One region of the Cutibacterium avidum 44067 genome, then DNA from elsewhere that is predicted to be linked to it. Evidence: riboswitches for the same ligand, from Rfam matches in the RefSeq annotation. Region 1 holds a riboswitch; each other region holds the start of a gene.
The links. A riboswitch is a leader RNA that binds a small molecule or an ion and turns the genes downstream of it on or off. The one in region 1 is predicted to bind thiamine pyrophosphate.
Positions count from the first base shown of each region.

Region 2: another riboswitch for thiamine pyrophosphate. It lies ahead of PALO_RS10110 (bifunctional hydroxymethylpyrimidine kinase/phosphomethylpyrimidine kinase); the one in region 1 lies ahead of thiM (hydroxyethylthiazole kinase).
Region 3: another riboswitch for thiamine pyrophosphate. It lies ahead of PALO_RS09890 (ECF transporter S component); the one in region 1 lies ahead of thiM (hydroxyethylthiazole kinase).

Region 1 is NC_021064.1:1,461,793-1,469,395, reverse strand. Features, by position in the region: gene PALO_RS06685 (L-ribulose-5-phosphate 4-epimerase) at 1-280, shown strand, start outside; gene PALO_RS06680 (sugar kinase) at 277-1,227, shown strand; gene PALO_RS06675 (MFS transporter) at 1,262-2,620, shown strand; gene PALO_RS06670 (serine hydrolase domain-containing protein) at 2,625-3,635, opposite strand; partial or broken gene PALO_RS13000 (hypothetical protein) at 3,719-3,841, opposite strand; TPP riboswitch at 4,089-4,197, shown strand; gene thiM (hydroxyethylthiazole kinase) at 4,166-4,999, shown strand; gene PALO_RS06660 (thiamine phosphate synthase) at 4,986-5,546, shown strand; gene PALO_RS06655 (L-lactate dehydrogenase) at 5,645-6,613, shown strand; gene PALO_RS06650 (NAD-dependent malic enzyme) at 6,656-7,603, shown strand, end outside.
Region 2 is NC_021064.1:2,195,802-2,203,404, forward strand. Features, by position in the region: gene kdpA (potassium-transporting ATPase subunit KdpA) at 1-151, opposite strand, end outside; gene kdpF (K(+)-transporting ATPase subunit F) at 151-240, opposite strand; partial or broken gene PALO_RS12240 (hypothetical protein) at 237-429, opposite strand; gene PALO_RS10095 (thiamine phosphate synthase) at 522-1,175, opposite strand; gene thiM (hydroxyethylthiazole kinase) at 1,172-1,942, opposite strand; gene PALO_RS10105 (MFS transporter) at 1,939-3,294, opposite strand; gene PALO_RS10110 (bifunctional hydroxymethylpyrimidine kinase/phosphomethylpyrimidine kinase) at 3,352-4,932, opposite strand; TPP riboswitch at 4,915-5,009, opposite strand; partial or broken gene PALO_RS10115 (oleate hydratase) at 5,281-6,976, shown strand; gene PALO_RS10120 (AIR synthase related protein) at 7,038-7,603, shown strand, end outside.
Region 3 is NC_021064.1:2,143,624-2,151,226, forward strand. Features, by position in the region: gene PALO_RS09880 (glycosyltransferase family 4 protein) at 1-982, shown strand, start outside; gene PALO_RS09885 (ATP-binding cassette domain-containing protein) at 1,041-3,143, opposite strand; gene PALO_RS09890 (ECF transporter S component) at 3,140-3,763, opposite strand; TPP riboswitch at 3,799-3,902, opposite strand; gene hrpB (ATP-dependent helicase HrpB) at 4,200-6,695, opposite strand; gene PALO_RS09900 (NUDIX hydrolase) at 6,692-7,339, opposite strand; gene PALO_RS09905 (NAD(P)/FAD-dependent oxidoreductase) at 7,466-7,603, shown strand, end outside.

The DNA.
Region 1 (7,603 bases):
CGCCCAGATCGGCACTGAGCAGATAGGTGAGCAAATTGTACGGTTCATCGACGAGTCCCCAGCCGTACTACTCAAGAAACACGGTGTCTTCACTGTCGGTACGTCTATTGAGAAGGCTGTCAAGGCAGCCGTTATGGTCGAGGACGTCGCCAGGACCCTGACTTTTGCCAAGCTCATCGGCAAAATCTCCCCGCTCCCGCAGTCGGAGATCGACTCCAACCACGACCGATACACCAACCGCTACGGCACCCCAGCTGCGTCCCAGGGGGTGACGGCATGACTTACGACATCTCAACTATCGGTGAGGGGCAGATCCGGCTCACCTGCTACAAGGGCGAGCGTCTTGTTAATGCCCAGCAGCTACGGGCCACCGCTGCCTGCTCCGAAGCCAACGTTGCAGGCTTGCTGTCCCAGCTCGGTCGCGACACCTGCTGGACATCTGTTATGCCACAGGGCGATCTTACCGACCGGGTTGTCAACGAGTTTCGTAGTGTCGGTGTCGATGTCTCCCACATCTGTATCAAGCCTGAGGGGCGCGTCGCACTGTACTTCATGGAGCCCGGTGAGTATCCGATGCCAGCACGTGTGCTTTACGATCGCGAGCACACCCCTTTTCGTGACGTCCGTGTCGAGGATCTCGATTGGGAGGCCATGCTCGACACGAAACTGGTTTTCGTGACTGGCATTACGGCTGCTCTGACCGAGAACACGGCTGTTGTGGTGAGCCATTTTGTCGAGGAGGCCCACCGCCGTGGAATAGCCGTCGCACTTGACGTCAATTATCGTTCCCTGTTGTGGGAGCCGAGACGGGCCCGAGAAGTGCTCGAATCCATTGCGTGCATATCGGACATTGTCTTTTGCTCGGTGCGTGACGGCATGGCAGTATTTGGGATTGAATCTGACGGCGAACAGGCATGTCACGATCTGCGTGAATTGTTCGGAGCACCGACGGTTGTGTCCACTGACCAGATCAATGGTGTCTATCTATCCGACGACGAGCACGGCGACCACACCTTCCCAGTGGTTCAGGTGCCTGTCGTCGACCGTCCAGGCGCAGGAGACTCCTTCGTCGCAGGAACATTGCACGGGTATCTTGCAGGTGACGTGGTCCAGGGAATCTATTACGGGCAGCGGACATCTGCTTACGCCCTGACTCATTATGGAGACCTTACTCGTGTGAGTCCCAGTGAGCTCAATATTCCTTCGAACACAGACATTCTGCGTTGACAACAACCGCGGCGCAGGTAGGAGATATAGTTACATGTCCACCTCTACAGCATCCAAGCAATCAGCCTTAGATCTTATAGATTCGCGCCCTTTGACGCGCAATCAGAAGAATCTTGTCGCCCTGGCCATCATCGGAAACATTTCCGAGTTCTTTGACATCTTCCTCATTGGTTTCGTGGTATCCGTCCTCACTAAGCCATGGAACCTGACCGGCACTGAGGCGGGCGTCATCCTCGCCTGTTCTGGCCTGGGTACGGTCATCGGTGCCATTATGTGGGGACGTCTGGCAGACAAAATCGGACGCCGTTCGTCATTTTTCTGGTGCGTCCTCATGTTCGTTGCATTCACCGTCGTATCAGTGTTCACTCCAGATCACGGCTGGGTCATGCTAGCCATATTGCGTATTGGTGTGGGGATCGGTGTTGGCGGCCTCAATATCACATCGATTCCGTATGTTCAAGAGTTTGTGCCAGCTAAACAGCGCGGCCTTCTTGCGGGATTGGCGTCGGTATTCATACCGCTCGGTCTTTTCCTGGGATCTCTCGGGCAAAAAGCCTTGGGTGATAATTGGCGTGCTCTCATCGCGCTGGGGGCGATTCCTGTCTTCCTGCTTGTGTGGATTCGCTTTGTCCCCGAGTCACCAAGGTTTCTACAGAGTCATGGACGGGAAAATGAAGCCCGTGAGGCTTTGGCGTGGGCGTTGGAGATGCCGGCTGACGACATTGGAGATCTGCCGTCGGTAGAGCACGTCCAAGACGCTTCGTACTCACTTGTCTTCGGCAAGTACCGCAAGGGCCTCCTCATAGTCAGCCTAGGGTCCTTCTGCTTCATTCTGGGATCATTCACGATTCAGTCGTGGGGTCAGACCCTCCTCAAGACCGGGTTCGGCAAGTCTGCAGAGCAAGTCGGGATCCTGTTTATGTTCGTCTCTCTGGCCGATCTCATCGGGCGCTTCCTGTCAGCATGGCTGGCCGACCGCATCGGTCGGAGGATCACGATGCTGTCATTCGGTCTGGTAGGTGCCGCCGGAACTCTGATCATCGCGCTTTCGGCTCATCTGGGTTGGGGCTGGCAGGTTTTCTTTGCCGGCGTCCTTGTTGCGATGGCCTTCGGCGACGGCGCCTTCGGCATTCTGAACGCCTTCGGAGCCGAGCAGTTTCCCAACGAGGCTCGCTCCACCGGTCTGGGACTCGGTTACGGCATCGGTGCGACTGCCAAGGTCATCGGTCCGGCGCTCATGGGACTCATGGTGGGCGGATCTGCGGTCAAACAGAATGTCACCTTGGACGCGGTCTTCCCGGCGTTCATCCTGTTCACCGTGCTGCTCGTCGTCGGCGGTGTGACATACATGTTCGCCCGCGAAACTCGCGGCACCTCACTCGACACGATCTGACCTATCAAACGATCCTGACGTCGAGGGCCTGTACCTGACCCAACGGGTTAACCGAAGCCGTGACCTGACGGGTAGCCAGGGGGCCCTCGACACGCCAGATCCAGCGATACGGCGTCATCTCGACGACGTCGATCGCGGCATCCACGGATTCCCCGGTGGCCTCGACCACGTCCTCGAAATCCTTGCGGCGCTGATCCAACGGACGATCCATGTCCATCGTCGGGCTCCACTCCCGAGCCACCAGATCGTTCGACCAGTTGCGAATGATTTTCTCGACGTCGTCGAGATGTTGCCGGACTTGGGGATTCATCGGCGAAGGATGGACGGCGTCGCAGGTCTTGCGATCCTTGGCTGCCGAGGGCAACAGCAGGTCACCCACCCCGGGAACAACGGTGTCGAGGGCCGTGGAGGTTACGCGGATGGCCGGGTGATACGTCCGATTCGCCAGCACCACGATGCCGACTCCCGAGCGCGGATGCCACATCATCGTCGATCCATAACCCGGGTATCCACCGCAGTGATAGACGATGTGTTCCTTCCCCGTGACAGCGACGTGAAGGCCATATCCGTACCCTTCGGTGACTGGGCCGTATGTCGTGAAGTACCGGTACACCTGCTGCATCTCGCGGAAGACCCGACCCCAACCATCGTCCTCGCTGGTCCACGCGGTGATGAAATGGCTCACCCAGATCCCGACATCCTTGGCGGTGCAGATGAGGCCGTCGATGGGGGAGAAGGTTCCGGGGCCAAGCAAGGGCTGGACGCTGCCATCTCTGCCGAGGCCTGGGGTGAGCTTTCCCTCGGGTACTTGCGTGACGTCGAGGAAGGATTCGGTCATCCCCACCCGACGGATGATGTCTTCCTCGACGACGTCGATGAATGGCCGCTCGGTCGCCAACTCGACGACGCGGCCCAGGATCGCGTAACCGAGGTTGGAATAGGCGTACCCCGTTCCCGGCGCGAAGTTCGTGATGAAGGGTTTACCCAACAGCGCCTCGAACTCCTCGCGTGACATGGCCTGCTGACGGTCAGCCCACGGATCGTCGGTGGTAGACCGGTAGACATGGACAACGCGTCACGAATCGTTGCGCTGGCGATGGGCTCCTGAAGCTGCGGAATCCAACTACCGAGGGTGTCGTCGAGAGCGGGCCGTCGAGAAGCCACGTCGATCAGCCCGTGACAGATCCCAAGGACGCTGGCAGCGGTGAACGACTTCGACATCGACGCGATGCTGTAGACGCGATCGTCGGTGTCGCTACAGCGCACCTCACTGTCGTCAACGGCTGCCCAGGACAACGAGGTTCCACTCCCGGCAGCTTCTGACGAAGCAGCACTGAGAACGTCGACGACAGGGTCAAGACGGGAACTCATGGCCGCATTGTGCCACTTGAGACATGGGCTGGTAGAGCGGATTCAGGTAGAAGACAGGACCGCGGCGTTGCCAGCGCGCATCGTGGGTAAGATTGGACCACAACAACGCGGGAGCCCACCACAAGGGCTGAGAGGGTGCCGAGATGGCACCGACCGCCTGAACCTGTCCGGGTAATGCCGGCGAAGGGAGTGGTTGACATGACTGAACTGTCGAATTTGGTGTCAGAGTCCGTGGAGCGGCTGCGTCGGGACAAGCCGCTGGTCCAGTGCCTGACGAACATCGTGGTTGCCAACTTTACCGCGAACGTGTTGTTGGCTGCGGGGGCAGTCCCCGCCATGGTCGATAACCCCGAGGAATCTGAGGGATTCGCATCGTTGGCTGACGGCGTGCTCGTCAATATTGGTACTCCGTACCGGGAGACCGCTGAAGCCATAGTTGTTGCCGTGCGTGGCGCAGCAGGTAGTGACACACCGTGGGTGCTCGACCCGGTGGGAGTCGGGATGTCATGGCGTACCCAGGTCGCCCTGGACGCGTTGCACGTCGGTGCTCCAGCCGTCATCCGGGCAAATGCCTCCGAGGTATTGACCCTGGCTGGGACGGGAGCGTCCCCCCGAGGCCCTGAGGCCGGAGATGCTGTCGAGGATGCCTTGGGGTCCGCCGCTGAGCTCGTGCGCACATACGGCACCGTGGTCGCCACTAGCGGCCCCGTCGATCACATCGTGGACGCGCACCGGCACGTAACCGTGTCATCGGGGCATGAATGGATGGCGCGAGTGACCGGGGTTGGATGCTCACTAGGGGCTCTGACAGCGGCCTTTGCAGGCGTCCAGAAAGATCATCTCATTGCAGCTGCATCCGCAACCGCCATGTTGTGCGTGGCTGCCGAACGAGCGGCGGATCGCAGTGTGGGCCTGGGCGGATTCGCTCAAGCTCTCATCGACGAACTGTTCCTGGTGTCACCCGACGAAGTCGGCGCGCGGGGAGGGCTTCGCGATGTCACGGCCTGACTTCGATCTTTCGGTGTACCTCGTCACAGACACCGCCCAATGTGGTGGCCCAGAGGAGATCGTCGAGACCGTGCTACGCGCTATCTCCGGCGGGGTGACTCTGGTCCAATTCCGCGACCACGACCTGCCTGATGACGAATTCGTCGCTTTGGGACGACGGGTGAGAGATGTATGCGACGAAATACCCCTCATCATTGACGACCGGGTCCATCTGGTCGCTGAGATCGGAGCTGACGGTGCCCATGTCGGGCAGTCCGACATGCCGGTCGCCCAGGCTCGAGAGGTTCTCGGGGACAATCTGCTGATCGGCTTGTCCGCGCAGACCCCCGCCCACGTGGAGGCCGCGCTGTCTCATGGCCCTGACGTCGTCGACGTCAGCCCGTGGCCGGTGTGCGTCATCGGCGGAGTCACTGCCTCCGACGCTCAGGATGTAGCCCGGGTGGGCTGCGACGGCCTCAGCGTCGTCTCGGCAATTTGTCGAAACGCCGACCCTGAATCCAACGCTCGGGAACTCGCACAGGCATGGTGCCACGCGAAGGGGCGGTGACATCAGGGCGTGCACAACCGCTCAGGGCTGCTGGCATCTTGTTCAGATGCGCGGCCCTGGTGCGCAGCGTTGGGGATCAGGTGCGAGGGCACCCTAAAATGAGCGCCATGAGCACTTCTGACGTCACTCGTCGCGCCTCCAAGATCTCCGTCGTCGGGGCCGGTTCGGTTGGTTCCTCGCTGGCCTACGCCTGCCTCATCCGCGGATCGGCCGACCTCGTTGCCCTCTACGACATCGCCAAGGACAAGGTCGAGGCCGAGGTAGCGGACCTCGCCCATGGCACTCAGTTCACCCCCGCCTCAGTGATGGGTGGCGCTGATGTCCACGACACTGCCGACTCTGATGTTGTCTTCATCACTGCCGGAGCTCGTCAGAAGCCGGGCCAGACCCGTCTGGACCTCGCCGGCGTCAATGCCAATATTCTGCGTTCCCTCATGCCGCAGCTGGTCGAGCAGTCTCCGAACGCCCTGTTCGTGCTCGTCACCAACCCCTGTGACGTCCTGACTGTCGTAGCCCAGCAGGCCACCGGGTTGCCGGCCAACCGTGTCTTCTCGACCGGCACCATGCTCGACACCTCGCGGCTGCGCTGGCTCATCCGTCAGTGGGCCAACGTCGAGCAGCGCCATGTACACGTGACCATCGTCGGCGAGCACGGCGACTCGGAGTTCCCGCTGTGGTCGACCGCCAACATCTCCGGTGTGCCGATCCACGACTGGACCGTCGAGGGTGAGCGCGTCTTCACCGAGGATGTGCTCGCTGACCTGGCCCACGAGGCCGCCTTCGCCGCGTACAAGATCATCGAGGGCAAGGGTGCGACGAACTACGCCATCGGTCTGACGGGTGCTCGTCTTGCCGAGTCCCTGCTGCGTCCGGGCCGTTCCGTCCTGCCGCTGTCCAGCGTCATCGAGGATGTCCACGGAGTCTCCGGGGTAGCCCTGTCCATGCCGTGCATCGTCTCGCGTGACGGCATCGAGGGAGTGGTCCCGGTCTCCATGAGCGCAGCGGAAATTGCCTCCCTTGCGGCCTCCGCGGAACGCTTGCGTGACACTTTGTCATCCATCTCGTGACCTGCTGAACATTTGTGCTGACGACCTTCTAGGCTAGGGGGTATGTCAGTTCCTTTTCAGTATGCACAGGACAGTGACGGAGAACTTCTCAAGATTGCGGCTCGCGGCCAGGAGGTGTTGACGAACCCCCTGGCCAACCGAGGCACGGCTTTCACCCTCGAGGAGCGCAAGACCCTTGGTCTCACGGGCCTGTTGCCGTCGGGAGTCATGACGATCACTGACCAGCTCAAGCGGGTTTACGCCCAGTACTCGGCGCAGCCGGACGACCTGGCGAAGTACCTGTACCTCAACCACATGCACGACCGTAATGAGGTGCTGTACTTCCGCCTCATCGCCGAGCACATCGAGGAGATGCTGCCCATCGTCTACACCCCGACGATCGGCAAGGCAATTGAGGAATACAACCACTGGTACGACCGTCCGAGCGGTATTTACCTGTCCATCGACGACCCGGAGGACATGGAGCAGGCCCTGGGGCAGTTGGGCCATGGCCCTGACGATGTCGACCTCATCGTGGCCACTGATGCAGAGGGCATCCTCGGCATCGGTGACCAGGGTGTCGGTGGCGTGGCGATCACCGTCGGGAAACTAGCGGTGTACACCGCGGCAGCCGGAATCCACCCGCACCGCGTCCTGCCCGTCATCCTCGACGTCGGCACCGACAACATGGAACGCCTCAATGACGACGGCTACCTCGGCGTGCGTCACCCCCGTGTGCGCGGAGAACGCTATGACGCCTTCGTCCAACAGTACGTCGAGACGGCCCACCGGATGTTCCCGCACGCCCTGCTGCACTGGGAGGACTTCGCGGCCGGTAACGCCACCCGAATCCTCAACAAGTATCGGGACGACTACTGCACCTTCAACGACGACATCCAGGGCACCGCAGCCGTGGTCGTCGCCGCCGTGTTGAGTGCCGTCAAGGCTTCCGGCACCCCGCTGAGCAAGCACCGTATCGTCATTCACGGCGCTGGTTCGGCTGGCACCGGC
Region 2 (7,603 bases), 730 kb from region 1:
CGACGCCCATGATGCGGTAGCAGAAGGCCTCGACCTTGGTGTCCTTGTCAGAGGTGAAGACACGGGCCATGTAGGAGCCCAGGTGATGCTGGGCGATCCCGAGCGCGAGGGCGAGAAGAGCAAGGCTCGCCAAGAAGTAGAACCACGTCATCAGAAACGCTCCGGACGGATGAGGGCGATCACGAGGTACACGACAGCGGCAATGCCGAGAATGGCCGCGACGATGTTGAGGACGGTCACAGCGCGTCGACCCCCTTCACGCACAGGGCGAGTAGGAGGAAGAGGACGACGACACCGAGCAGCCAGATAACGTCCAGCATGACAAGGCTCCTTGACGATGACCCGGGGTTTCCGGAGTGCCGGTTTTGGCACCAGGAACCATCGAAATCGTGTCGTAAGGGGGTTGTCGCGCTCCCCTACGGATCCCATACGGGGGTGAGCGAGATCCTAACGATTTGCTAACAGGCGAGTCCCGAACGGTTCAGAAAGTGTGACGTGCGTCACCGTTCGGCTCAGGGGAATCAGCCCTCCCGGCCACGATCGAAGGCCGCGATGGCCTGCGCGACCACCGCGGCGGGATCGTCAGCGGCCATCACGGCGCGCACCATGGCAACCCCTGCGATGCCGGTTGTCGCCAGCGCAGCCACGTCGTCAACCTGGACGTCCCCGATGGCGACGACGGGCCGAGAGCTCGCCTGCACCAGGGCCGGGTACCCCTCCACCCCCAGCGGTGGGCGTCCGGAGTCCTTCGTCGGGGTGGGTCGGAAAGGCCCGGCACCCAGGTAGTCCAGGGCGTCCGCGAGGGGCTCGGCCGACCTCACCAGGTCCAGGGTTCCGGTGGTGTAACCCACGATGGCGTCGGGCCCGAGCATGGCCCTGGCGTCACGTACCGGAAGGTCCTCGACCCCCAGATGCACCCCGTGGACGTTACCGCGGGCGCGCATCGCCGCCCAGGCGACGTCGGCTCGATCATCGACGACAACCCGCGTCTCCGGGTTCGCACGACGCACCGCCTCGCCGACCTGGAGAACCAGCGACAAGAGGTCTCGGGTCGCCAGGGTCTTGGCTCTCACCTGGACGATGCCGGCGCCTGCCCCAGCAGCCAACGCAGCCGTCTCGACGGTGTGACGGTCGGTTCCCGAGGTCACCAGGTAACAGCGCAGGTCCAGGGTCATCTCGTCTCCTCCACTCCGGTTCTCGCGACCTCGTCGAGGGCGTCGAGCAGTTGCACACGAAAAGTACCGGGTCCGCCGGCACGGGCCGCCGCGACCTCACCGGCGACGTCGAACCAGGTCACGGCCGTCACCGCGGCCTGCACCGGATCATCGGTGGCCACCAGGCACCCCGCGGTCAACGCGCCCAGTAGGCAGCCGGTCCCGGTCACCCGGGCCATGAACGGATGGCCTCTGGAGATCTTCTCGGCCACCCCATCGGTGGTGACGACGACATCCGTCGGCCCCGACACCACGACGACTCCCCCGGTCCGTCGCGCCACCTCGATAGCTGCGTCGACGGCGTGCTCGGGGGCATCCGCCGAGTCGGCTCCGCGTCCCCCTCGTCCTCCCACGAGGGCGAGGATCTCGGAGGCATTCCCCTTGACGACGTCAGGTCCCTCGTCCAGGAAGTCGCGAGCCATCCGGGTACGCACCGGTGCCAGCCCGATCGCCGTCGGGTCGAGGACCCACGGGACGCCGTCAGGACGAGCGGCGACGGTGGCGGGGATGCCGACCATGCCATCGGTCGACAGGGTGCCCAGGTTGACCGACAGGGCGTCGGCGGCCGTGACGACGACCGGGGCCTCCTCGAGGGTCTCCGTCATCATCGGACGCAACCCCGCCGCCAACAGGCCATCGGCCACCAAGGACATACTCACCGTCGCGGTGAGGCAGTGAACCATGGGCGGATTGCGTCGAGCAGCCGCCACCACCTCGTCAATCGTCATGCCACCCTCGCCACCTCGTCGATGTCAGCGTCGATGTCAGCCCCCGACAGCCGCGGGCCGAGGACGGCACCGAGCACTACCAGCAAACCACCGAGGACGACGAGCACGAGCACTGCCCCGAGATGCCCGAACAAGCCCTCCAGCCCCGGCAGGTAGAACGGGTACAGCGCCGGCAGGATGAGGGACAGGCTGTACCCCATGCCGTAGCCGGTGGAGCGCACCTCGGTGGGGAACCTCTCGGACAGGTAGGCCGAGATGGGACCGTAGGCCGACACCGTCGCCACCTGGAGGGCGACGGCGAAGACGGCTGCCCTGCCTGCTGATGCGGAACTGATCGCTCCCCACCACAGCAGCGGGCCGAGCACCGCGGCACTGATTCCCCAGCACACCAGCAGACGGCGCCGTCCCACCCTCGTGGACCAGTGCCCGGCCAGCGCCATGAAGATCGCCTGACCAACGGAGGCGACTCCCATCACCCAGGAGGTCGCCGTAGCCGTCAGCCCGGCGTCGGTGCGCAGTCGCGCGGTGAGGATCAGCACGGTGGTGTCGGTGAGCAGCCACAGCCCCGTCATGAGGGTGAAGACCTGCCAGAAGGCCGGCGCCCACGCCCCGGCGATGACCTCACGCACACCGGGGGTCGGGGTCTTCCAGGCATCCCTGGAGTCATGGGTGCGGTGGAGGAGAGGGGCGTCGCAGACCCGCCGGGAATAGTAGATGATCATCCCGATGCTCATCGCAGCACCGATGACGAAGAGGATGCGCCATCCCCACGCGGCGTAGCGGTCCGGCCCGAGAGCGGCCAGCATGACGGCGACGGCGAAGGCGATTGACGCCTGGGCCCAGGGAGCCATCGACAGGATGACCCCGGACGCCAAGCCGCGTTTCTTGGGAGATGACCATTCCATCGCCAGCGGGATGGCGGCGGAGTACTCACCGGCAACGAAGATCCCGCCCAGGAATCGCAGCAGCAGGATGAGCCCGATCGTCCACGCCCCGATGAGCTGGTGGGTGGGCATGACGGCGATGAGCCCGGCGCAGGTCGCGGTGCCGGCAATGGCCAGGCGGGTGGTACGGGTGCGTCCCAGCCGGTCGGAGATCCGTCCGAAGATCATCCCGCCGAGGGGACGTCCCAGCAGCATGGCGATGACGACGAGGGCGCCGACGGAGGCGCTGGCCGAGGGGCCGGCGAGCACCACCATCGCGGGGGCGAGGGCCGTCAGGGGTAGGAAGACGTGGATGTTGTCAATCCAGTTGCCGACGACGCCGGCCCGCAGAGCGGCCCGTCCTTCGGGTGGCATCGTCCCCTTCGACGAGGTGTTCGGAACGGTGGGCAGTGATGTTGTCGTGGTCATGGGGGCAAGTCCTTGAACAAGTGTGGATGGTGCGGTCTGGAGCGGGGCGATGGCGGCTCAGACGCGCATCGCCTGGTCGAAGAACTCCAACTCATGACGACAGGCCGTCAGATAGGCATGGGCAGCACGTGCCCGAGCAGTCGGACCAGCTTGTTCGAAGGCCTTCTCCACGACGACGAGGGTGTGCGAGGTAGCCTCGACAAACCCCGGGGCCCGGTAGGTGTCGAGCCACAACGCATAGGGATGGCCTTCCGGAACCTGCGGCAACCCGGCTCCCACCTGGGCATACAGCCAGAAGCAGGGCAGGACGGACGCCACCCCGACGACGTAGTCGTCACCCAGAGTGTGTGCCAGCAGGAAATTCGTGTACGCCGTCGTCACCGGGCCGGCCGGAGCCTGATCGCGTCCCTCCAACCAGGCGCGGTGCAGGGCAGCCTCTTCGACGATGCAGGTCTCGGACGACTGCGCCCACCACGCCGCGTCCTGCGGGTCGACGGCGCGAGCAGCCAGAGCGGCCAGGGCTCGTGAATAGCAGGCCAGATATCGGGCGTCCTGACCGAGGTAGAAGTTGAAGGCGTGACCCGTCAAGGTGCCATCGACGAGGGCAGCGACGAAGTCCGATCCCTGGATCTGACGGGCCAGATCCGCGCTGGCCTGCCACAGGGCCGTCGTCCACGGACCAACCGGGTCCACCGCAGCAGTGGGTGCTGACCCCGCCGAACCGACGAGGGCCTTGGGAGACTCCAGCGGCTCGATCGGCCCGAACCAAGCCACCGCCGAGGCATCGGCGGACAGCCGTCGTGCCCGGTGGGAGTGGTCGACCGGACCGTGTCCCCGGCCAACCTTCAGCTCTGACCCGTGCAGGATCGCCTCGTGCAACCAGTCGGTGACCCATCCCAGGGCCTCGCCGGGAGCATCCCCTGCACCCAGCCGGGTCGCCAGAGCCGAGGAGAGCGAGCATCCGGTGCCGTGGGTGTTCGTCGTCTCCACCCGGGTGCTCTGCGCGGTGTACGTCGTCCCTTCCGAGCCCACCCAGATGTTGTCGACACGCCGGGAGTCGAGATGGCCGGTCTTGACGACGACGGCGACCCCGGTCTCCTTGGCCCAGCCGCGCGCCTGTTCCAGGGCTTCCTCGGCGCCCTTCGCCGGTCCGGTCTCGCACAGCACTGCGAGCTCGGGAATGTTCGGGGTGACGACGGTTGCCCGGCGACAGAACTCGCGCATGGCAGCCTCGGCGTCAGGGGCGAGGAGCCGGTCTCCGCTGGTGGCGACCATGACCGGATCGACGACGACGATGGGCGGACGGTGCTCGTCGAGGAATCTGGCGACCGTGTCGATGATCTCGACCGTTCCGAGCATGCCAGTCTTGACGGCGTCGATCGCCACGTCATCGCTGACTGCCGCCAACTGCTGCCTCAGGAACTCGGTGGGTGGGGTGTGGATCGCGCGCACCCCTTGAGTGTTCTGGGCAACCAGGGCGGTGACGACGGCCATCGCGTACCCACCGGCCGCGGTGATGGACTTGGTGTCGGCAGCAGTGCCGGCACCCCCGGAGGGATCCGTTCCCGCGATGGAGAGGACGCGCGGGACTGAGCCCTGCGACGGGTTTCTGGGGGTGGAAGAAGCCATCTCGGACATCCCTTCGCCAGTACGAACTAGATCAGGTTCCACGGGTGTGATCTCAGCGCCGATACGGCGCACCCCGTGTCCAGCGATAAGTATGGCACCCGACTGCGACAAGGCACTGCACCCCGAGTCCCGACGACGAAGAACGCTCAAGAAAACTCTTACGAAAGTCTCAAAAAGAGGGCATTCCATCACACCCTTCCGGCGCTATCGTGAGGCTAGTCGAAGTTCACCGGAGAACTTCCGGCGAAGTCGTATGACGAGTGAATCATGACGAACTTCCAAAAGATTTATCAGCGCAGCTTCCCGGTCAGCCCGGATGGCAACCCGTTCGTTCACAACGACCTCGGTCGTTACACCATGAACCACCCGGTGCCCCCGGACGACATCGCTGAGCGCAAGGCATACCTGGTCGGCTCTGGTATCGCTGCACTAACGGCAGCCGTCTTCCTCATCCGTGACGCCAAGATGCCTGCCGAGAACATCACGATCCTCGAGGAGCTCCACCAGCCCGGCGGCGCCTTCGACGGCGACGGCGACACCGAGAAGGGCTTCATCGCCCGTGGCGGTCGTGAGATGGAGCAACACTTCGAGTGCTTCTGGGACGTCATGAAGGACATCCCGGCCCTCGAGATGCCCGAGCCCTACAGCGTCATGGACGAGTTCCGGATCGTCAACGAGAACGATCCGAACGTCAATCACTGCCGCATCATCAACAATCAGGGCCAGAAACGCTCGGCCTACAATGATGGGCATCAACAAGAAAGGCCAGCTCGCCGTCCTGAAGCTGCTGCTGGCCAAGGAGTCCGACACTTACTACAAATCCATCGAGGACTGGTTCGACGAGGACTTTCTGCATTCCACCTTCTACACACTGTGGAAGACGATGTTCGCCTTCGAGCAGTGGCAGTCCCTGACCGAGTTCAAGCGCTACATGCACCGCTTCCTCCACCTGCTGCCCGGATTCTCGGACCTCTCCTGTCTGCTGTTCAGCCGCTACAACCAGTACGACTCCTTCGTCGTCCCGCTCATGAAGTGGCTGACCGAGCGCGGCGTGAAGTTCCAGTACGACACCTTGGTCTACGACGTCGACCCGGAGATCACTGCTCACCGCAAGGTCGCCCGAGGCATTCTGTGGCGCGACAAGGAGGGCGGCGAACATCGCATCGACATGACCCCGAAGGACCTCGTCTTCGTCACGAACGGTTCACTGACCGAGTGCACCGGCTACGGCGACATGGACCACCCCGCCCCCTACAACAAGGACGAGGTCGCCGGCTGGGAGCTGTGGCGCAACCTGGTCCGTCGTTCCGCCGTGTTCGGTCGTCCCGACGTCTTCTGCAGCGACGCCGACAAGACGGTGTGGCAGTCGATCAGCTTCAACTTCATCGGTGAGGACCATCCATTCCTCCAGAAGATCAGGGAACTGACGGGCAACGATCCACTGTCCGGACGCACGGTCACCGGCGGCATCATCACCGCCGAGGACTCGTCGTGGTGCATCTCGCTGACGATGAACCGTCAGCCACAGTTCCACGATCAGCCGAAGGACTGGGGCGTCGCCTGGGCCTACGGCCTGTACCCGTTCGAGAAGGGCGACATCGTCAAGAAGCCGATGCTGGAGTGCACCGGAGAGGAACTGCTCAAGGAGTACTGCTATCACTTCGGTCTGCTCGACCAGTTCGAGGAGATCAAGGCTCGCACCAAGGTTCGCATTGCGACGATGCCGTGGATCACAGCCTTCTTCATGCCTCGTGGCAAGGGAGATCGCCCGGAGGTCATCCCGGACGGTTGCGTCAACCTGGCCTGCCTGGGCCAGTTCGTCGAAACCCCGGACGACTGCATCTTCACCGTCGAAGGATCGGCTCGTACCGCCATGATGGCTGTCTACGGGCTGCTCAACCTCGACCGCGACATCCCACCGACATGGCCTGCTCAATACGACATCCGTTCTCTGCTGGCCTCCGCCAAGACACTTAACGACGGGCACCTGCCCGGTGGTCGACTGTTGTCGGTCCTGCTGCGCAATACCTACTACGAGGACATCCTGCCGTGACGTGCTGACGTCATGACGTCCTTCCAGTGCAACTTCGGGGCGGTCGCGGTTGAATGACACCGTGACCGCCCCGAACCATCTCCCCTCATCCCCCCTACCCGTCACGAGGCTGCGTGACCTGCTGGTGGCTGATGTCCCGGCTTCTCGTCTGGTCATCGCCTGTGACACCATCGGTGGGATCGGCCCGCGTCCTGACGACTCCTACCCAGCTGACCCGGTGTGGTGCGCTCATCTGGGAGCGCGGGTACCCCTCCTGGAGGTGATGTGCGCCGGTGCGCGTCCTCTCGTCCTCGTCAACACCCTGTGCCAGGACTGGGAGTCAGCCCAGCCCATGATCGAGGAGTTCCGACGCTGCGCGGCCGCCGTCGGGATTGACCCCACGGCGGTCACGGGCTCGACGGAGGACAACGTCGCGACGACCCAGACCGGGATTGGCGTGACAGTCATCGGCGTCATGCCAGAGGGAGAACTCCCCCGGGCCCATGACGGTGACGTGCTGGTCTGCGTCGGGACTCCCGTCTCGGCCCCTGATGACGACGTCGCCCCTGGCCGGCGCGAGATCGTGCCACTCGCGGAGGTGCGAGACCTGGTGGCCTCCGGGAAGGTTCACGACTGCGTCCCGGTGGG
Region 3 (7,603 bases), 680 kb from region 1:
GTACAAGGGCAACGGGGCCAAGCGTGTCCTCGGCTGGATCGCCTTCGCCGCCGGTGCCGGCGCCCGGACGCTGGTACGCCCGGCCGACGTCATCTTCGCCTCCTCCCCACAGATCTTGGCCCCAGCCGCTGGCATGGTCGTCGCCGCTCTGCGTCGCAAGCCCTTCGTCGTCGAGGTGCGCGACCTGTGGCCGGATTCGCTGGTCTCCGGCGGCGCCCTCAAGGAGGGATCGGCCCTTCACAAGGTGCTCCAGGGGCTGGAAAAGACCATCTACGCCCATGCCCGCCAGATCGTCGTCGTGACGAAAGGCTGGGAGGACCACTTCCGCGAGCTCGGCATCAACGTCGACAAGGTCACCGTCGTCCCCAATGGCGCCGACCTGGCCGAGTACGAGGTCAACGAGTCCCGCGAGGACCTGCGCAAGGAGTTCGGCATCGAGGGATTCACCGCGGTGTTCTCCGGCACCCATGCCAACTACGTCGGGCTGGACCTCATCGTCGACGCGGCCCGTCGTCTGCCGGACGTCAACTTCCTCCTCGTCGGTGCTGGAGCTCGCAAGCAGTGGGCCATCGACGAGGTGAAGAAGCTGGGACTGACGAACGTCAAGTTCCACGACCAAGTACCCAAGTCCGAGCTGGTGCGCATCCTCTCGGCCTGTGACGTCGGTTTGCACACCGTCTCCCCGCAGTCGGTCTTTGACAAGGGCATGAGCCCCAACAAGCTCTACGACTACATGGCCGCCGGACTGGCCGTCGTCTCGAATGCCAAGGTGCCGATCCGCGACGTCATCAGTGACGACGAGGTGGGCGCCTGCGTCGATCCGACCGAGCTCGTTTCTGGGATCGAGCGGGTGCGTGACGCCGACGAGTCCACCATGAAGCGTTGGCACGAGCGGGCCCGCGAGCTCATGACGAACAAGTACTCCCTGCAAGCATCGGTCGACAAGCTCGAGACGGTGCTGGAGAAGGCGCTGTACCGATGACGTCGGAAACGAGCGGCTGGGGTGGGCAACCCCAGCCGCTCTGCATCGTCGGAGTCCATCACCCCAGCAGTGCCGCTGCAATGGCCGGGACGGCGATGACGAGGACAGCCAACGCGACTCCCCACAGGTCTCGTGTTCGCCAGCGCGACTCGACGGCGTAGGTACGACGAGTCGCCGTCGCGAAACCGCGAGAGTCCATGGCCCGGCTGAGCACCTCTGACGACCTCATGGCGTACAGCACCATCGCGAATGTCATCGAGGACAGGTACTTGACCCGAGATGACAGGGAGTACGTCGGCCCCATCCCGCGCAGGCGGCGCACATCGGACTGGACGCGCCACTGGTCGCCCAGGTGACCCATCCGGATCACACCTGCCACCGACGCCACCACCGGGCGCTGCGGAAGGTGGGTCTGCTGAGCCAGGGCGTCGCCGAACCGGGTGGGATCGACCGCGGCCGAGGCCAGTGCGCCCGGCAGGACGAAGACGAGGATCCTCAGCCCCTGACGGGTCGCCTCACTCCACACCGCTGGGTTCGTGAACCCGTTGTGGAGCAACAGGGTCGTCCAGACCAACATCACCGCAGCGATGAGGACCGGAATCGTCCGAACCGCCAGGGGCTTGACGCGGCGGGAACACATCGGAGCCATGGCGACGGCCGGGATGAGCCCGATGGCGCCGATGAGCGGAGATCGCACGAAGAGGGACCCGACAATGCCCGCGACGGCGATGAGGAGGACGACGAGAGGGTTGACCGTCGTCAGGAATGCCGACTTCCCCTGGGGGTTCTCGTCCGGGGCAGGATCCGGATCGCGGTACGAGGCGACGTCAACGACCTCGTCAGCCATCTCGATGAGCTGGGGGTCGTGGGCGGAGACGACGACGGCAACCCCGGAGTCCGCCGCGGCGCGGATGGCCGCCAGGACACTGGCACCGCGGTCGTCGTCGAGGCCGACGGTCGGCTCGTCGAGGAGCAGCAGGTCGGGTTTCTGAGCGAGTGCCGCCGCGATGGCGAGGCGCCTCTTCTCCCCGCCCGAACAGGTCATGGGGTGGGAGTCAAGGATCGGCTTGAGCCCGAAGGTCCTGACGAGGTCCCGCAGATCGGCATCCTCAGGGACCATGGGCGAGGCGAATAACTCGTCAGCAGCTGTGCGGGCGACGAGGTAGTTCTCCGGGTTCTGCGGCACCCAGGCGGTGTGCTCGGGCTGGGGGAGGGCGAGCTCGCCGGCAGCAGGGTCGTCAAGCCCGGCCAGCAGCCTCAGCAGGGTGGACTTGCCGATCCCGCTAGGCCCTGACAGGACCGTGACGTAACCGCGTCGGGCCGACATCTCGACGCCACGAAGCAGCACGTCGTCAGACTGCGGACGGTGAGCATCGAGGGCGACGGCCCGAGCGACTGCCTCGCCGGGAGTAGCGGGGTGCCACGGCACTTCGGTGGGCTCGCGCGAGTCGAGGTAGTCCTCGAAATCCCAGATCCGTTTGAGGCTGCCGTGATCGGTCAACTCGACAACCTGGTCGAGGATCCCACGCCACTGGTCCGGATGGTGGTCGACGACGAAAACCGTCCGGTCGTGGGCCATCCTGGCGACCTCGTCGCGAATCGCGCTGGCCGATTCCTCGTCGAGCATCGAGATCGGCTCGTCGAGGAGGAGAAGACCGGGGTCGGTGGCCAGGATTCCGGCGATGACGAGACGCTGCATCTGCCCGCCCGACATCTTCGTGGTGGAGTGGTCACAGGGAATGGTGAACCGGGCACGGCGTCGGGAGTCCTCGACGATCGGCCAGATCTCCTCGCGGGGAACGCGATGATTCTCCGGACCAAAGGCGATGTCACGTCCACAGGTCGCGGCGACGACGGAGTGGATCGGCTCCTGCTGCAGCAGACCGACGCTGTCGTCGCCCCACGTACTCACTTGACCCGTCAGGTCGTGACTCTCCTCCTCCAGCAACCCTCCGACGGCGTGCAGCAGGGTCGTCTTGCCAGCACCCGAAGGCCCTGTGACAAGCACCCTTGCGCCAGCCGACAGGTGGAGGTCGATGGGCCCGAGGATGGGAGCGTCGCGGCCCGGGACGCCGACAGTCAACCCCTCGACATCCACTGGCACCGCCCGCCGAGCGGAGACGTCGTCAGCCTGGTCAGTACGGGCCAAGACGTCAGTCATGACAGATTCCGTGCCGACGCCGTACTCCGCTTTCCTCCATGCAGTTCACGAGAAACCGCGAAGGGGTTGAGGGCGCCGGCGGCCGCCAGGCCGCGGACGATACCCCACGCCAGCAGACCGCCGAGCAGGGCTCCGGAGACGACCATGAGGATGAGGTAAACGACGGTGTCCCCGAAACGGAACATCGGGTAATAGGAAATACGTTCGTAGATACCCTCAGCGATACCGGTGAGAGCTCCGGCAACCATGGCGAGCTTCGGTCCAGCCTTGCGATAGGCGACGGCGAGCAGGCACAGCTCCATCGGCAGAGCCTGGATGAGACCCGAGATGAGGGTCCCGGCTCCCCACTGACTGCCAAGGGCGGCCTCAATGGATGCAGCGAGGACCTCCGCGAGAAGGGCAGCGCCGGGTTTGCGGACGATGAGGCCGGCGATGAGGGCGGGTAGGAACCAGATGCCGGCGAGAATACCCTCGGCCGGCAGGTACACCGAGGCCACCGGCTTGAGAAGGCTGTAGAGGGCGCCGTAGCCGAGGAAGATGACACCGAATGCCACCGCAATCATCACCGGAGTGACGATGTCAATGGTGCGGTACCGCATGGCAGGTTTGTCGTTGGTCATGGAAATCCTTCCGTCCCTTCGGAAGGGGGCGCACATGCGCGAAGAGCCCGACTCCCTACGCCGGTCCTAACCGGTTCAGGTTCGAGGGTCTGGGCGGTGCCCACTCTCAGCATCCGATGATGCTCCCCTGTCGTTGAGAGCCATCGTAGTCGCGGTTGGCGGGAAGTCTCCACCCACAACGGGTTCGGCGATCCTTGCGCGGGGCTCGGATGTCGTCGGGCGGGGTCCGTAGCCCGGACCTCGACGATGTCGGATCCCGACTCCTGGTGGAAATCGGGGTCATGAACCCCCGTCGTGCCATCTCCCGTAGCAGCTTTCACCGTCAGAACCCCGATCTCCACAAGGTTGCGGGTGGACCGGGACGGGAAGGGACACGTTGCTTGGGAACACGTCCTCAACTCCCGGGCTCAGCGTGGGTGCTGGACATGGCCCGCCGTCAGCTATGCCCCAACGCCCGATTCGTGCGCTTCGTGGGCATGGCTGTCAGTGGGTCCTCGGGCCAGGGATGTTTGGAATAACGTCCACGATTCTCCGCTCGCACCGAGGGGTAGACGTTGGCCCAGAAACTGGCGAGATCGTCGGTGACGGCCAACGGACGTCGGGCTGGGGACAACAGATGGAGCACCACCTTCACGCGGCCGTCACAGATCATCGGGCCGTCGGTCCACCCGAAACACTCCTGGAGCTTCACCGCGAGCACCGGAGCAGCGTCACTGCCGGGTTCCGGGTAGTCAACGCGGATTCGCGACCCGCTGGGGACCGTGACCGTCTCGGGGATGATCTCGTCAAGACGTGCCGATTCCTGCCACCCCAGCATCCCGCGTAGGCCAGAGGTGGCGTCACTCCCCTGCCCTGCGGCCAGGCCATCCAGATCGAGCCATTCCTCGGCGCGGGAGAGCAGAGCCTCATCACTGACGTCAGGCCAGGGGTCTCCGAGTACCTGGTGGGCCAGGGCGAGCCGACGCCTCAGGGACTCACCGTTCTTCGTCAGGCCTATAACCTCGAGCCCGCGGGATCTCACTTCTTCCAACACCGCTCGACGAGCCTCATCACGCCCTGGCCGGACCGGGGTGGACGACAACTCGATGGCACCAAGCCGCGAAACGCGTCGACCGCGAGCCTTGCCGCCATTCCAGGTGACCGTGGTCTCGGTCGCGAGCATCGCTGCACCGGCATCCAGAGCCGCTGATTCCGCTAGCGGGACCGCTGCCCGGATGAGGGCGCCGCTCGTGACGCGGGAGGTTCGGGCAACGGCCAACCAGGGCTGCCCAAGCAACCCGGGTGGGCAGTTGCGGGGTAGTTCAACCCCGGTGCCACAAGCCAACAGATAGGACGACGACCCCTCACCACGGCTGCGAGCGATCCAACCTGGGCGAGCCAGGGAGACGACCGTGGCGACAGCATCATCGTCGGTGATGTTGGTGTCGGGGACACCGTCAGTGAGACGCGAAAGCCGGTCAGCCTCGCGACGCCACACCCTCCCATCGGGGTGACGACCAGTCCGCAGCTGGCGCCACTGCCCGACGAGGTCGACCTGTCCGTCGTCGAGGCCGAGCATGGCGACGATCTCGGCGCAGCGACGAGACCCGACAATCGGTGCGCCGTCAATCAGGGCCCTTGCCAGACGCGGGTCCACCGGAACCGTCGCGAGCTGACGCCCTCTCTCGGTGACTCGACCGTCAGCGTCAACAGCACCCAGGTCACGCAGTTCCTCCTCGGCCTCGGCCACCCGGTCCTGTGGCAATGGGGTTGGTAGGGCCATGCCTTCGCCACGAGGCGAGCCCCAGACGGCCAGCGCAAACAGCGGCGCCACAAGGTCGGCATGATCAACCTCGGGGGCCGCGTCGGCATCCATCCCAGACCAGTCCTGGGGCCGCAGGCTCCGCACCGCGACGCCAGGGCCGAGACGAGCTGCGCGTCCGGCACGCTGAATTGCCGAGGCTCGAGATTCCCGGACTGTCACCAGGCCCGTCATGCCGCGATCACGATCCAGGCGCGGTTCCCGGGACAGACCCGAATCGACGACGAGCCTCACCCCCGGCACCGTCAGGGAAGATTCCGCAACCGCCGTCGAGACGATGACACGGCGCGCATCACCTGGGTCCGACAAGGCATGATCCTGCTCACGCACCGACATCGACCCTGACAGCCCGACGATCTCGACACCGTGGAGCCGGGAGCGCAGATCCGCGACGACGTGATCGACCTCACGCGCCCCCGGCACGAAGACCAGCGCCGAACCATCCGGGTGGCGATCGAGGGCCTCGACGGTGACACTGCCAAGGTGACTGAGGAATTCGGGAGTCACACCCCGAGAATCCACAGGGGATCCCGAGGCTGGGGCCCACTCGATCTGGAGCTCATGCAGGGCCGAGGGCACCTCGACGACCGGTGCCGGCTCGTCCGCACCGAGGAGGCTCGCCCACCCAGAGCTGTCGACGGTGGCCGACATCGCCAACACCATGAGGTCCTCACGCAACTGGGCCACCTCGCACACCATCGCGACGGCGAGGTCGGCATCGAGATGACGCTCATGGACCTCGTCGAGGATGACGGCGTCAACCCCTGTCAGGTCAGGATCGCGCATCAGGCGGCGAAGGAGAACCCCGGTCGTCACGAACTCAACCCTGGTGTCGCGGGTTGTCGTCGACTCCCCGCGCACGGTGTGGGAGGCGAACTCGCCGGGGCGGGTCCGGGTGAGTGTGGAAAGTCGGCGTGCGGCGGATCTGGCTGCCACCCGTCGTGGCTGGGTGACGATGACCCGACCCGAACACCGCGATGCAACCAGCGGCGGGACGAAGGTCGTCTTGCCGGTGCCCGGTGGGGCGACGATGACCGCCCTCCCAACGTCCAGGGCTGTGGTGATCTCGTCGCAATGATCGGCAACCGGATGCCCGGAGCCTATTGCGTCGAGGTCGGGACTCTGCGTCACTGGGCCGTCCTCCACCCCTCGGTCTCCCTCTCGTCCAGGGGATCAGGGGCAGTGGCCTCGGCGACCGTGCGGTTCGTCATTGCCTCCGTGGGGGCATCCTCCAGCGACCAGTCCGTCGCCCGGATAGGAATCCAGGAATCGGCCACCCGCTCGACGATCATCGTCATGATCATGACGGCATCGGGCTCGGCCCCCGGGAGCGCGGCGAACTCGTCAGGGCTGACCCACTGAAGCTCCAGAGACTCGCCAGGACGCGGTTTCTCCGCCGGATCACCATCAGCAACCATCGCCATGGCGATGTCGGAGTGGAAGTGCCCTGGGTAGGGGCTGTGGGTGTTGAGAAGCACCGGCGTCGGGTGCATGAGGTCATGGACCCCGTCAGGAAGCCGATTCCAGGGCTGCAGGACGCTCAACTGGTCAATGTGATAGCCAGTTTCCTCGTGAAGCTCGTGAACAAGGGCCTGCCAGGGGTTCTCGGTGTGCTCGACGTGTCCGCCCGGCTGAATCCACAAATTCATCTTGCGGTGTTTGTGCACGAGGGCCTTCCACTGCCAGCCACGTGAGCTGTCAGATGGAAACCTTCTCAGGATCCACGCACTGATCGTGACGTCGTGTCCATGTGGCTGGGTGTGGAGATGTGGCATGGTCCAAGCCTGTCACGCTGCAAGCTGAAGTGCCCGGCCCCAACCTACCCATGGGGCTCACATTATTGCGAAATACAGCACATTTTTGGGACAATCAGTATGTATCACCATCATTCGGAGGATCAGATGGACATCAATACCCTGTTGTCGGACATTGGCCTGCCGGGCCTGGGTCGCATACCGGTTCTGGCGGACTCCAAGCCTCGAGTCGTGATCGTTGGTGCTGGTTTCGGTGGCTTGGCGGCCGCTGAGAAGACTGCCGAA